3 regions of the Carboxydothermus ferrireducens DSM 11255 genome follow, and region 1 is predicted to be linked to each of the others. Evidence: riboswitches for the same ligand, from Rfam matches in the RefSeq annotation. Region 1 holds a riboswitch; each other region holds the start of a gene.
What was found. A riboswitch is a leader RNA that binds a small molecule or an ion and turns the genes downstream of it on or off. The one in region 1 is predicted to bind cobalamin.
Positions count from the first base shown of each region.

Region 2: it holds a riboswitch for cobalamin, as region 1 does, so the genes downstream of both, cobT (nicotinate-nucleotide--dimethylbenzimidazole phosphoribosyltransferase) here and CARFE_RS0109490 (energy-coupling factor ABC transporter permease) in region 1, are expected to answer to the same signal.
Region 3: it holds a riboswitch for cobalamin, as region 1 does, so the genes downstream of both, CARFE_RS13910 (ABC transporter substrate-binding protein) here and CARFE_RS0109490 (energy-coupling factor ABC transporter permease) in region 1, are expected to answer to the same signal.

Region 1 is NZ_ATYG01000023.1:51,591-54,836, forward strand. It holds gene cbiQ (cobalt ECF transporter T component CbiQ) at 1-226, opposite strand, end outside; gene CARFE_RS0109485 (energy-coupling factor ABC transporter substrate-binding protein) at 180-500, opposite strand; gene CARFE_RS0109490 (energy-coupling factor ABC transporter permease) at 500-1,222, opposite strand; cobalamin riboswitch at 1,319-1,505, opposite strand; gene CARFE_RS14915 (precorrin-2 dehydrogenase/sirohydrochlorin ferrochelatase family protein) at 1,563-2,177, opposite strand; gene CARFE_RS0109500 (hypothetical protein) at 2,190-2,600, opposite strand; partial or broken gene CARFE_RS0109505 (IS1182 family transposase) at 2,781-3,197, shown strand; gene istB (IS21-like element helper ATPase IstB) at 3,113-3,246, opposite strand, start outside.
Region 2 is NZ_ATYG01000002.1:5,342-8,587, forward strand. It holds gene hemG (protoporphyrinogen oxidase) at 1-451, shown strand, start outside; gene cobT (nicotinate-nucleotide--dimethylbenzimidazole phosphoribosyltransferase) at 498-1,559, opposite strand; cobalamin riboswitch at 1,656-1,832, opposite strand; gene nrfD (NrfD/PsrC family molybdoenzyme membrane anchor subunit) at 1,887-2,762, opposite strand; gene CARFE_RS0101425 (4Fe-4S dicluster domain-containing protein) at 2,776-3,246, opposite strand, start outside.
Region 3 is NZ_ATYG01000002.1:77,592-80,837, forward strand. It holds gene CARFE_RS0101770 (FecCD family ABC transporter permease) at 1-801, opposite strand, end outside; gene CARFE_RS13910 (ABC transporter substrate-binding protein) at 810-1,715, opposite strand; cobalamin riboswitch at 1,823-2,014, opposite strand; gene CARFE_RS0101785 (Crp/Fnr family transcriptional regulator) at 2,076-2,717, opposite strand; gene leuS (leucine--tRNA ligase) at 2,720-3,246, opposite strand, start outside.

The DNA.
Region 1 (3,246 bases):
CCAGCAAAAAACCTCCCGGTAAAAGCAAGTACTTAAGAAAAATTTGCCCGGGGATTTTTCCCTTTCTCACCAGAAAAAAGCTTACCACCCCCAGGGTAGGGAGTAATGTAAAAAAAGGATTGGGAGCTGTTAACCCCAGGAATAAAAGCGTAAAGGAAAAAAGAAGTTTATAAACAGGGTCAATTTTCCTTAAAGGACTTTGATAGGCCAACTGTTCCGTTAACATTTTTTCCTTCCTTCTTTCCCTTCAAGTACCCAAGATAAAAACCTACAACCCCGGCTCCCAAAGCCGCCTGCAGGGCAAATAAAAACGACTCTATCTCGCCGCTGGGCGGTTCCCAGACGGGGGAAAACCAGGGCTTATAATTGGGGTCTTGCTTTTCAATCACCCGGGAGGCTAATTCATCGGCGCCGGAAAATTCCCCCTTAACTAAAAACATTGGAACCGCAATTAACGCTATTACCAAAATTAGCAGGATGATATTGGTAAACGTTCTCATTAATGCTCACCCTTTTCTACCCATATTTTGGCATCTTCATAACGGCTCAAGAAATTATAGGTTAAAACCGTTAAAATCCCTTCACTTATAGCTAAAGGAATTTGGGTTAAGGCAAAGATTCCCATAAATTTTAAAGCACTTAAAAAAAGTGAACTTCCCGGAAAGGCTAACGCCAGTTGGACCGAAGTAACGATATAGGTGACCAGGTCTCCCAGCATGGCTGCTAAAAAAATGCTAAAATTGTTATTAATTCCGGCTTTCTGTAACCCTTTATAAACCCCGTAAGCTACCAGTGGTCCGGCAACTGCCATGGAGAAAGTATTAGCACCAAGGGTGGTAAGTCCACCGTGGGCTAAAAGAAGAGCCTGAAAAATCAAAACAATAAAACCTAATACGGTCGTGATAAAGGGCCCAAATAAAATTGCAGCCAACCCCGTTCCGGTAGGATGGGAACAACTGCCCGTTACCGAAGGCATTTTTAGCGCCGATAAAACAAAGATAAACGCTCCGGCAAAAGCTAACATTAGTTTAGCTCCCGGCCCCTGGGTAGCTTCCCTTTGCAAACGGATAAAACCTACCACTATAAAAGGTAAAGTAACAAGATCCCAGAAAATCACCCATTTTACCGGTAAAAACCCTTCCATAATATGCATGGCAAGAACCGGGGTGGGAATTAAAAGAAAAATTAACAGAAACAATAAGCGAAACTTGGTTTTTAACATGCCCTCCACCATCCTTTTTAAAAATTAAAATCCCCTCCTACGCCGGTAGAAGGGGACTTATAACCAAACTCCCGTTCTCCACCTATCCGCGTAGGTTTCGAACCAAACTTTAAGGCAGGTCTCCTGGCTGTAGTTCATCGTTACCCCATCCTTCCCGGTAAAAACCAGTGGAGATATTGGGGTAACTCCCTACTTACAGTGGCGGGACCGCGCCGTTACCCAAAACTTTTGGGCTCGGACTTCCCTTTTAAGCCGTAAAGGCACCTTAAAGTTACAATATTCAATTTTTATTAAGATAATTCGTAAAATTTTTCGTAAATCCTGCTTTGTGAAAATATTTTTATTTAAATTTTTCCAAGATTAATTTTACCGAAGGTTTTTCCCGGCAAAACTTCCGGTAATCATAAATCTTGGCTACTTCTTTTAAAATTTCTTCCCTCCTATTTTTCTCAATATTGCTTTCCTTTAAGGCTTTACGTAATTCCCCCCAAAATTTCAGGTAATCATCCCAGGCAGGATCAATTAACCGGGAAAGCTCTTCTTTTAAAAGGCGGGCCGCCAGGGGAGATAACCCCGAAGTCCCCACAGCTATTTCCCAACCTCCCCGGCGCCAAACCGCTGGAACAATAAAATTGGACTCCTCGGGATTATCGGCTACATTGACCCAAATCCCCAGTCTTTGACAAAGGTTAGCTATTCTTTTATTAAGCTCTGAATTATCGGTGGCAGCAAAGACTAACTTGGGGCCGGATAAATCTTCTTCCTGAAATTCCCGCAGATAAAGTTTAATTTGCCCGCTCTGGGCCAGACTCATTAATTCCGGAAGAGTTTTCGGGGCAACTACGGTAATTTTTGCACCTTCTCGGTGAAGATTTTGCACCTTCCGAAGGGCAACCCGACCACCACCTACGACTAATACGGGGGTCCCAGTTAAATTTAAACTGATAGGATACACGGTAAACTCTCCTTACTTCTTTTTAAAGTATCGTAAAAAAATATAGTAGCCAAAAAGTCCGGCAACCAAAACAAGTCCCAAATAATAGGGAAGATTTTCCTTAAATGTGCGGTTAACCTTTTCTCCGGGAAGACTTACCGCGGTAACCTTTAACCCGGGTTTCATGTAAATACTGTAACCGTCAAAGACGGTCCCTTCCACCACCACTTCCTTTCCCACATAGCTTTGCCAGTTATGTTCGCCGTATAAGACATAATAGGGCTCGGGTTTACTTAAATTTCCGGAATCGGTAACTTTTAATTCATAATGCTTTCCTTCTAAATCCGACTCAACCACAATGCCCTTGACAATAACTTCTCCACCCAGGACTAATTTATTAAAGCCAAAAAGGAGTAAAAAAAGTAACCCCCAAAATCGCTTCATCCTATCACCTCTAACATAATCTTACCGCATTTGTTATTAAAAAAAAACTTCCCGGTTTTGCCGGGAAGTTTCAGACTGTCGACAAAGTAGCTTGTCGACAGTTTTTTTTTGAATATATAGCCAAAAAAGAACATATTTGTTTTAAAATAGAATTAGAAATAATATCTGGGAGAGATGAATATGTTAAGTAAGAAAAATCGTGAAGTGACAAGCCAGATTGAATTTGTAAGTGTTGAAGACTTGGTACCGGAAGATCATCTTTTGCGAGCTGTTGAAAACAGTATTGATTTTGACTTTATTTATGACGAAGTAAAAGACCTATATAGTGAAAATACAGGTAGACCCAGCATCGATCCTGTGGTATTAGTTAAACTGCTTATGCTCCAAGTCCTCTATGGAATCCGTTCAATGCGTCAAACTATTAAAGAAGTAGAGGTTAATGTAGCTTATCGTTGGTTTTTAGGTTACGGCTTGCAGGAAAAAATACCTCATTTTTCAACCTTCGGCAAGAACTATGAAAGACGGTTTAAAGAAAGTGACCTTTTTGATGCGATTTTTGAACGGGTATTAACAGAAGCTATAGAATGCGGTTTTATGTGAATAAGGCGGTCTATCGCGGCTGCTGCCAGCCGATTATCAAGAAAAA
Region 2 (3,246 bases), on a different contig from region 1:
TAGAAAAGAAGACTGGCCTTTTAAAGTAAATACCTTTGGCTTTGTAGTTCCCAGGATAGAAAAACGACATTTAATGGCCTTAACTTATAGTTCTGTAAAGTGGAGCTACCGGGTACCCGATGATAGCTATCTTTTAGTCCGGGGTTTTTTAGGGGGAGCTACCAACCAGAACGATGTCTTTTTACCGGAAAAAGAGATGGTCGAACTGGTTTTAGCGGAAATAAAAGATATCCTCGGTGTTACAGCTAAACCCCTTTTTTACGAAATTTTCCGCTGGCCCAGGGGGATGGCCCAGTATAAGGTTGGTCATTTAGAGAGACTTGCCAAAATCGAGGAGTTGGTTTTTGAAATGCCGGGACTTGCTTTAGCCGGTAGCTCCTACCGGGGAATCGGAGTTCCCGATTGTATTAAAAGCGGCCGGGAGGCGGTAAGAAATCTTTTAAATAAGTAAAAGAGGGTGCCAAACTTACACCCTCTTTTTTCTTTAATAATTGCTTTTAAGCCATTCTTTCTTCCAGTAAGGCTGAAACTTCGCTCGATGCAAAACTTCCCATTTCCCGCATGACTTTGGTAGCGGCTTCCAGGAAAAAGGCTCCAAAAACTCCCCCGGTTCCTTCCCCAAGGCGCATCTTTAGATGAAGATAAGGGGTTAACCCCAGGTATTCCATCATCAGCTTATGGCCCGGTTCGTCGGATAAGTGGGAAGGAAAAAGGAAGTTTTTAGTCTTTGAATTTAGAGAAACGGCTAACATTGCCGCCGCGGAAGAAATAAACCCATCTATAACTACCGGCACCCTCCGGGCTGCTGCCCCTAATATTAGGCCAGCAAGGCCACCAATTTCAAAACCGCCAACTTTAGCAAGGACATCAACCGCATCGTTTTTATCCGGCTGATTAATCCTTAACCCTTTTTTGATTACCTCTATTTTCTTTTGTAAGATTTCAGCTTTAATCCCCGTTCCCCGACCTACCGCCTGCTCTACGGGAATATCCATTAAAACCGCTAAAATCGCTGCCGAAGGTGTAGTATTGCCGATGCCCATATCCCCGGTAATTAAAACCTTGCTTCCTTGAGCGATTAAATCCCGGGCAACCTCTACCCCGGCCATTATGGCTTGTAGGGCTTCCTCCCGTGTCATGGCCGGGCCTTGGGTAAAGTCAGACGTACCGGAACGTACTTTTTTAACGATAAGCCCGGGTAAGTTAAGCTCCGCCCTGACTCCCATATCTACAACCTTAACTTCTACCCCGGTATGCCGGGATAAAACGTTAATTCCCGCTATACCTTCAAGAAAACAGCGGGTCATCTGGGCTGTTACTTCCACGGGAGCAACGCTCACCCCATGTTCGGTTATTCCGTGGTCGCCGGCCATAACTACCACCGTTTTCCTGCTTAAATTCGGCGCAAGCTCTCCGGTAATCCCGGCTAATTTTACCGCCATTTCCTCCAGGACTCCAAGGCTTCCCGGCGGTTTGATCAGGCTGTCTAAGTGCCGCTTTGCTTTTTCCATAGGCTCCGGGTAAAGCTCCCCAATCTGGTTTAAAACTTCCGTTAACATAGTTCATCTCCCCCTTTTATAATTTAAAAAGCCCACAGCAGTTCTACTGCTGTGGGCTTTACCATCACCCACGCTTAAAGCGGTATCGCCGTACCGCTAAAGCTCCACCTTTTGGCAGGTCTTCTGGCTTCCGGGTCATTGCCCTTTGATAAAACCTTCCCGCAAAAAGCAGTGGTTTTATCGGCTCTCCGGTTACAGCGGCGGGACCGCGCAGGACTTGCACCTGACTTCCCTATTCTCCCCTGATGGGGCACCAAAAGGCGTTTATGAAATTTTCTTGGTTTTATATTCGCTATTAATTTGAAAATTCCTCTTTTTTTATAAAATTTAATACGGCCAGGGATAGGTCAGATAACCGTGTTTTAACAGGCAGTTTCTTAAAGCAAAGCCACCAATTAGTTGAGCAACCGCAAGGGCCCCAAATCCCCAGGACAAAAAGTTTCCGGTAAAGAACATATAACCGCTAAGAATTAACGGAAAAAGTAAACCCACAATTAAAAGGCCCACTTGAAAATTAAATTTCTTCCACATTTCCTGAAAACCGTACCAGGCTTCTACCGGGCCGTTATGGGCATGCTCGTAAAAAGCAATGAAACCTCCCGAAATCACCAAATTTGCCATAAACACTACCAGGTTAAAGGTAAACGTTGACCCATTATTAGCCGGGCCAAACAAAGCCGGTATCGCTGCAAAAGCAACTCCAAAACTATTTATTAAAAACAGCACAGGCAAAAGAGGAGTATGCCATAGCGGCACCGATACCGGAGCAGAAATTAATCCGCCGGAAATCACCGGAAATAAGAATCCGGCTAAAGCTCCTATACCGCCAAACAAAAGCCGTAAGCTTTCCAAGACCGGTATAGAAACGTAAAACGGCAAAACGTATAACAATGCACCGCCAAAACTTAAAGCAATTAAGACTACGTCCCAGGAAATCCCGGAGGTTTTAATATTATTTAAAGAATATATCGCATTCAGCGGCCGCTCTAAGTCAAGAAAAAGAAGGGTCAAACCCGCCAAGGCAAAAAGTCCCATCCCAATAAGCATGCCGTAATTGCCAACTGGCGACCAGCTAAAAAGGTAATGCAAAATAAACGAAAGAGAAATAAACGCCCCGCCAATACCTCCCAGCAGCAAGTATACCGCTAAAGGCCATTCATAAGCTTCCTGACGTTCAAAAGGCAGACTATTTTCAACTGACATCGGCCATCCCCCCTTAGTAAATGTAAAAGACCTTGGGTTTGGTATTTAAATCCGGTCTTAAAGGCTTGGCAATTCCTGAAGCCACCAGTTTGGCCACTTCACTGTGCGGATCATCTAAGTCCCCAAAAATCCTGGCATGAGCCGGACAGGTTGACACGCAAGCCGGTTCCAGGCCTCTTTCTACCCGGTCAAAGCAAAAAGTACACTTGTCAATATGCACCACTTTATGTTGTGAAAGTTCCCCGTGAATTTCCCGGTTTTTGGCAACATCGTTCTTATCGTAAACATACCGGGCCCCATAGGGGCAGGCCGCCATGCAGGCTTTACAACCAAGACAGGTATCATAATTTACCAGAATGCTGCCGTTTTCATCCCGGAAAGTTGCCTGAGATGGACAGATGGTTAAACAAGCCGGTTCTTCGCAGTGCATACAAATTGTTGGTACAAAATGCCGGCCGGTATTGGGATATTCACCTTTTTCGAT
Region 3 (3,246 bases), on a different contig from region 1:
AAGGCGAAAATCCTTACCAAAAATAAGTTCTACCACCTGGGGAACTACCAGACCAACAAACCCTATGGTTCCGGAGAAGCTGACCGCTCCTGCAGTTAATAAACTTGCCAGTATTAAAAAAAGAGCTCTTTTTTTGGTAACCTCCACCCCTAACTGGACTGCAGTATCATCCCCAAAACTCATGGCATTTAAGTCCCGGGCCAAAACAAAAAGGAAACCAAGCCCAAATAAAAGGTACAGGCCAAGCACTCCCGCTTCTTTAAATCCTTTATTACTGAGTCCTCCCATCAACCAGTAAATAATCTGGTGCATATTTTCCCGGCTTATCGCTAAAACAAAAGTAACGATAGCTCCTAAAAAGCTATTTACAATAATTCCCGCAAGAATCAGCCGGTTTGGTTCCGGTTTTTTAGCAATAATAAAGACCAAAAATAACGCCCCAAGACTCCCTACAAAAGCCCCTGCAGGAAGAGCATAATAAGGAAAAGATTTCAGCAATGTTAACAAGGCTACAGCTGCAGCAGCTCCTGAAGATACTCCCAAAATATAGGGGTCGGCTAAAGGTGTCTTTAAGACCCCCTGGTACACCGTACCTGCCAGGCCGAGAGCTGCTCCCACCACTAACCCCAAAGCTATACGGGGTAGTCTTATCTTAAAAAAGATTGTTTTATACGGTTCTAAAAAGAGTTTCGTTATAGAAATTTTCACAGCTCCCAAGTTTGCCGCCAACAATATAACAAAAATAAGGAGGAGGAGTAAAATAACTCCTCCTAAAAATAACTTTACCCACCACGATTTCATTTTCTCACCTATTTTAAACCAGGATGAAGGGCTTTAGCTAATTTTTCAATCCCGTCAATGGTCCGGGGACCCGGTCGCACAATTAAATTAGGATCAATGCTGTCAATAACTTTCTTTTCTTTAACTGCGCGCAGTGCCTGCCAGAGTTCACGTTTGTATGGATGTTGGTCCGGTTTTAAATAAGCGGTATCAGCAAGTAAAATATAATCAGGATTTAAAGTTAAGAGCTTTTCATCGGAAAGGTTTACCCAGCTACCACTGGTTATGACGTTTTTACCACCTGCTTTTACGAGGAGATCATTAATGAAGGTGTTTGGCCCGGCAACATATAAACCGTACGCATAATCAACCTCTACCAAGACCGACGGTTTTTTGTTGTATTTTTTTAACTTTGCTGTAAGTTTATTTAATCTTGCCTGCATATTATTAGTAATGCTTACAGCTTTAGAGTATTTACCGGTAGCTCTACCAACCAGCTTTATGTTATTTAAAATATCGTTAAAGTTTTTCGGTTCTTTTAAAACAAACACCTTAATTTTTAAGTTTTGCAGTTTTTTAATAGCATCCGGTGAAATACTATCCTGAGCCACCACCAGGTCAGGTTTTAAGCTTACAATTTTTTCCACATTAACATTAAATGCATCGCCCACCTTGGCCTTTTTTTTGGCCGCTGCTGGGTAATCGCAAAAGTTAGTAACACCTACAATATACTTATCTAATCCCAGAGCAAATAAGATTTCAGTATTACTTGGGGCAAGAGATACAATTCTTTTGGGATAACTTTTAAAGGTAAAAACGTTTCCTTTAGAATCTTTTACCGTTATTCCCTTACTTTGCCCTGCCATTAATGGAGCTACCGCCAACAACAGAATGACGGCAACAGCTAAAAATACCACCCATCTTTTTTTCACCATTTTTTCGCCCCCTTATTTGTTAAATTTAGTAAAAAATCCGCTTCCCGGTTCGGTAAGCGGATTATAACCAAAAGCCTTACAATCCCTCCCTTCGCCGCGAAGGTAAGACAGATTAACTCTCACGGGCAGGTTTCCTGGCTTACGGCTCATCGCCTCTTTTAGCCTTCCCATCCGATTTAACGGACAGTGGCATCTCTAAAAGAGGCTCCCCGAGTACAGTGGCGGGCCCGCGCCGTTTGCGGAAATTCCGTCCGGCTTCCCTTTTAACCCTTCCGGGCACCCGTAGAGCGGGGTATTAACTTTTTCTATTAAACAAAGTTCGCTTAAACTCGCCCAATTCCTTTTTTGTGAAAAAAGTATTTAAGAGAAATCTTTTAATTTGTCATAATTTATAATTTCTAAGCTCCGCCCTTCGGCCCGAAGTACTCCTAAACGTTTAAACTCATTTATTATACGACTGGCCGTTTCCCGGGAAACCCCGGCTAAATTGGCTATTTCCTGCTGGGAAAGATTAATTACCGGGCCGTAGCGTAAGAGAACGCTACATACCCGGGCTAAACTATCTTTTAACGCTAACTCTTTAATTTTTTGATTGGCTAAATCTAAACGATACAACAGCACCTTGATAAGATTTAACGCAATTTCTCCGCGTTTTTTCAAAAGGTTCTCCATTTCCTCGTTGGGAATTACCAGGACTTCCCCCGGCTCTATAACCTCGGCGGTGGCAGGATAAGGACGCTTGGAAAATAGCACCACTTCGGCAAAAATATCTCCCGGTTCAACATAATGAAGGATGTGTTCCCGGCCTTCCCGGTCCTCTTTATAGAGCTTAATCCGCCCGCTTTTTAAAAAGTATACTGCCGCCCCCGGGTCCCCTTCGGAAAACAGAATTTGTCCTTTTTTCAGCCGGCGGGAATAAAGAAGATTCCCGATTTCCTTTAAATCATCCGGGGAAAGCTCCCCGAAAAGTGGTATCTTTTTTAAAACCTCCCAGTTTTCCATTGTTACCCCGCTACCACAATATTAATTAATTTTTCAGGTACTATAATAACTTTAATAATTTTTTTATCGGCGGTCAATTCTTTTATTTTCGGCGTATTTAAGGCAATTTCCTTTAACTCATCTTCCGCCACATTTCTCGGAACCATTACCCGGTCCTTGACTTTACCGTTAACCTGAATAACTATTTCCACTTCCTCGGTAATCAGAGCTTCTTCATCATACTCTGGCCATTTTTCTAAGTGAACACTTTGTTTATTGCCCAATGCCTCCCATAATTCCTCGGCAATATGAGGCGCAAAAGGTGCCAGAAGTATCACCAGTTTGTTTAACGCTTCTTTTAAAAGGCCGGGATTAATTTCCCCTTCTTTGTACTGGTAAAGACCGTTCACTAACTCCATAATTGCCGAAATTGCCGTATTAAAGTTAAACCTTTCTTCAATATCCTCGGTTACCTTTTTAATGGTGGCGTGTAACAGGCGATTTAATTCTTTATCTTTTGCCGAAAATTCCCGAAGTTCATCGGATATCC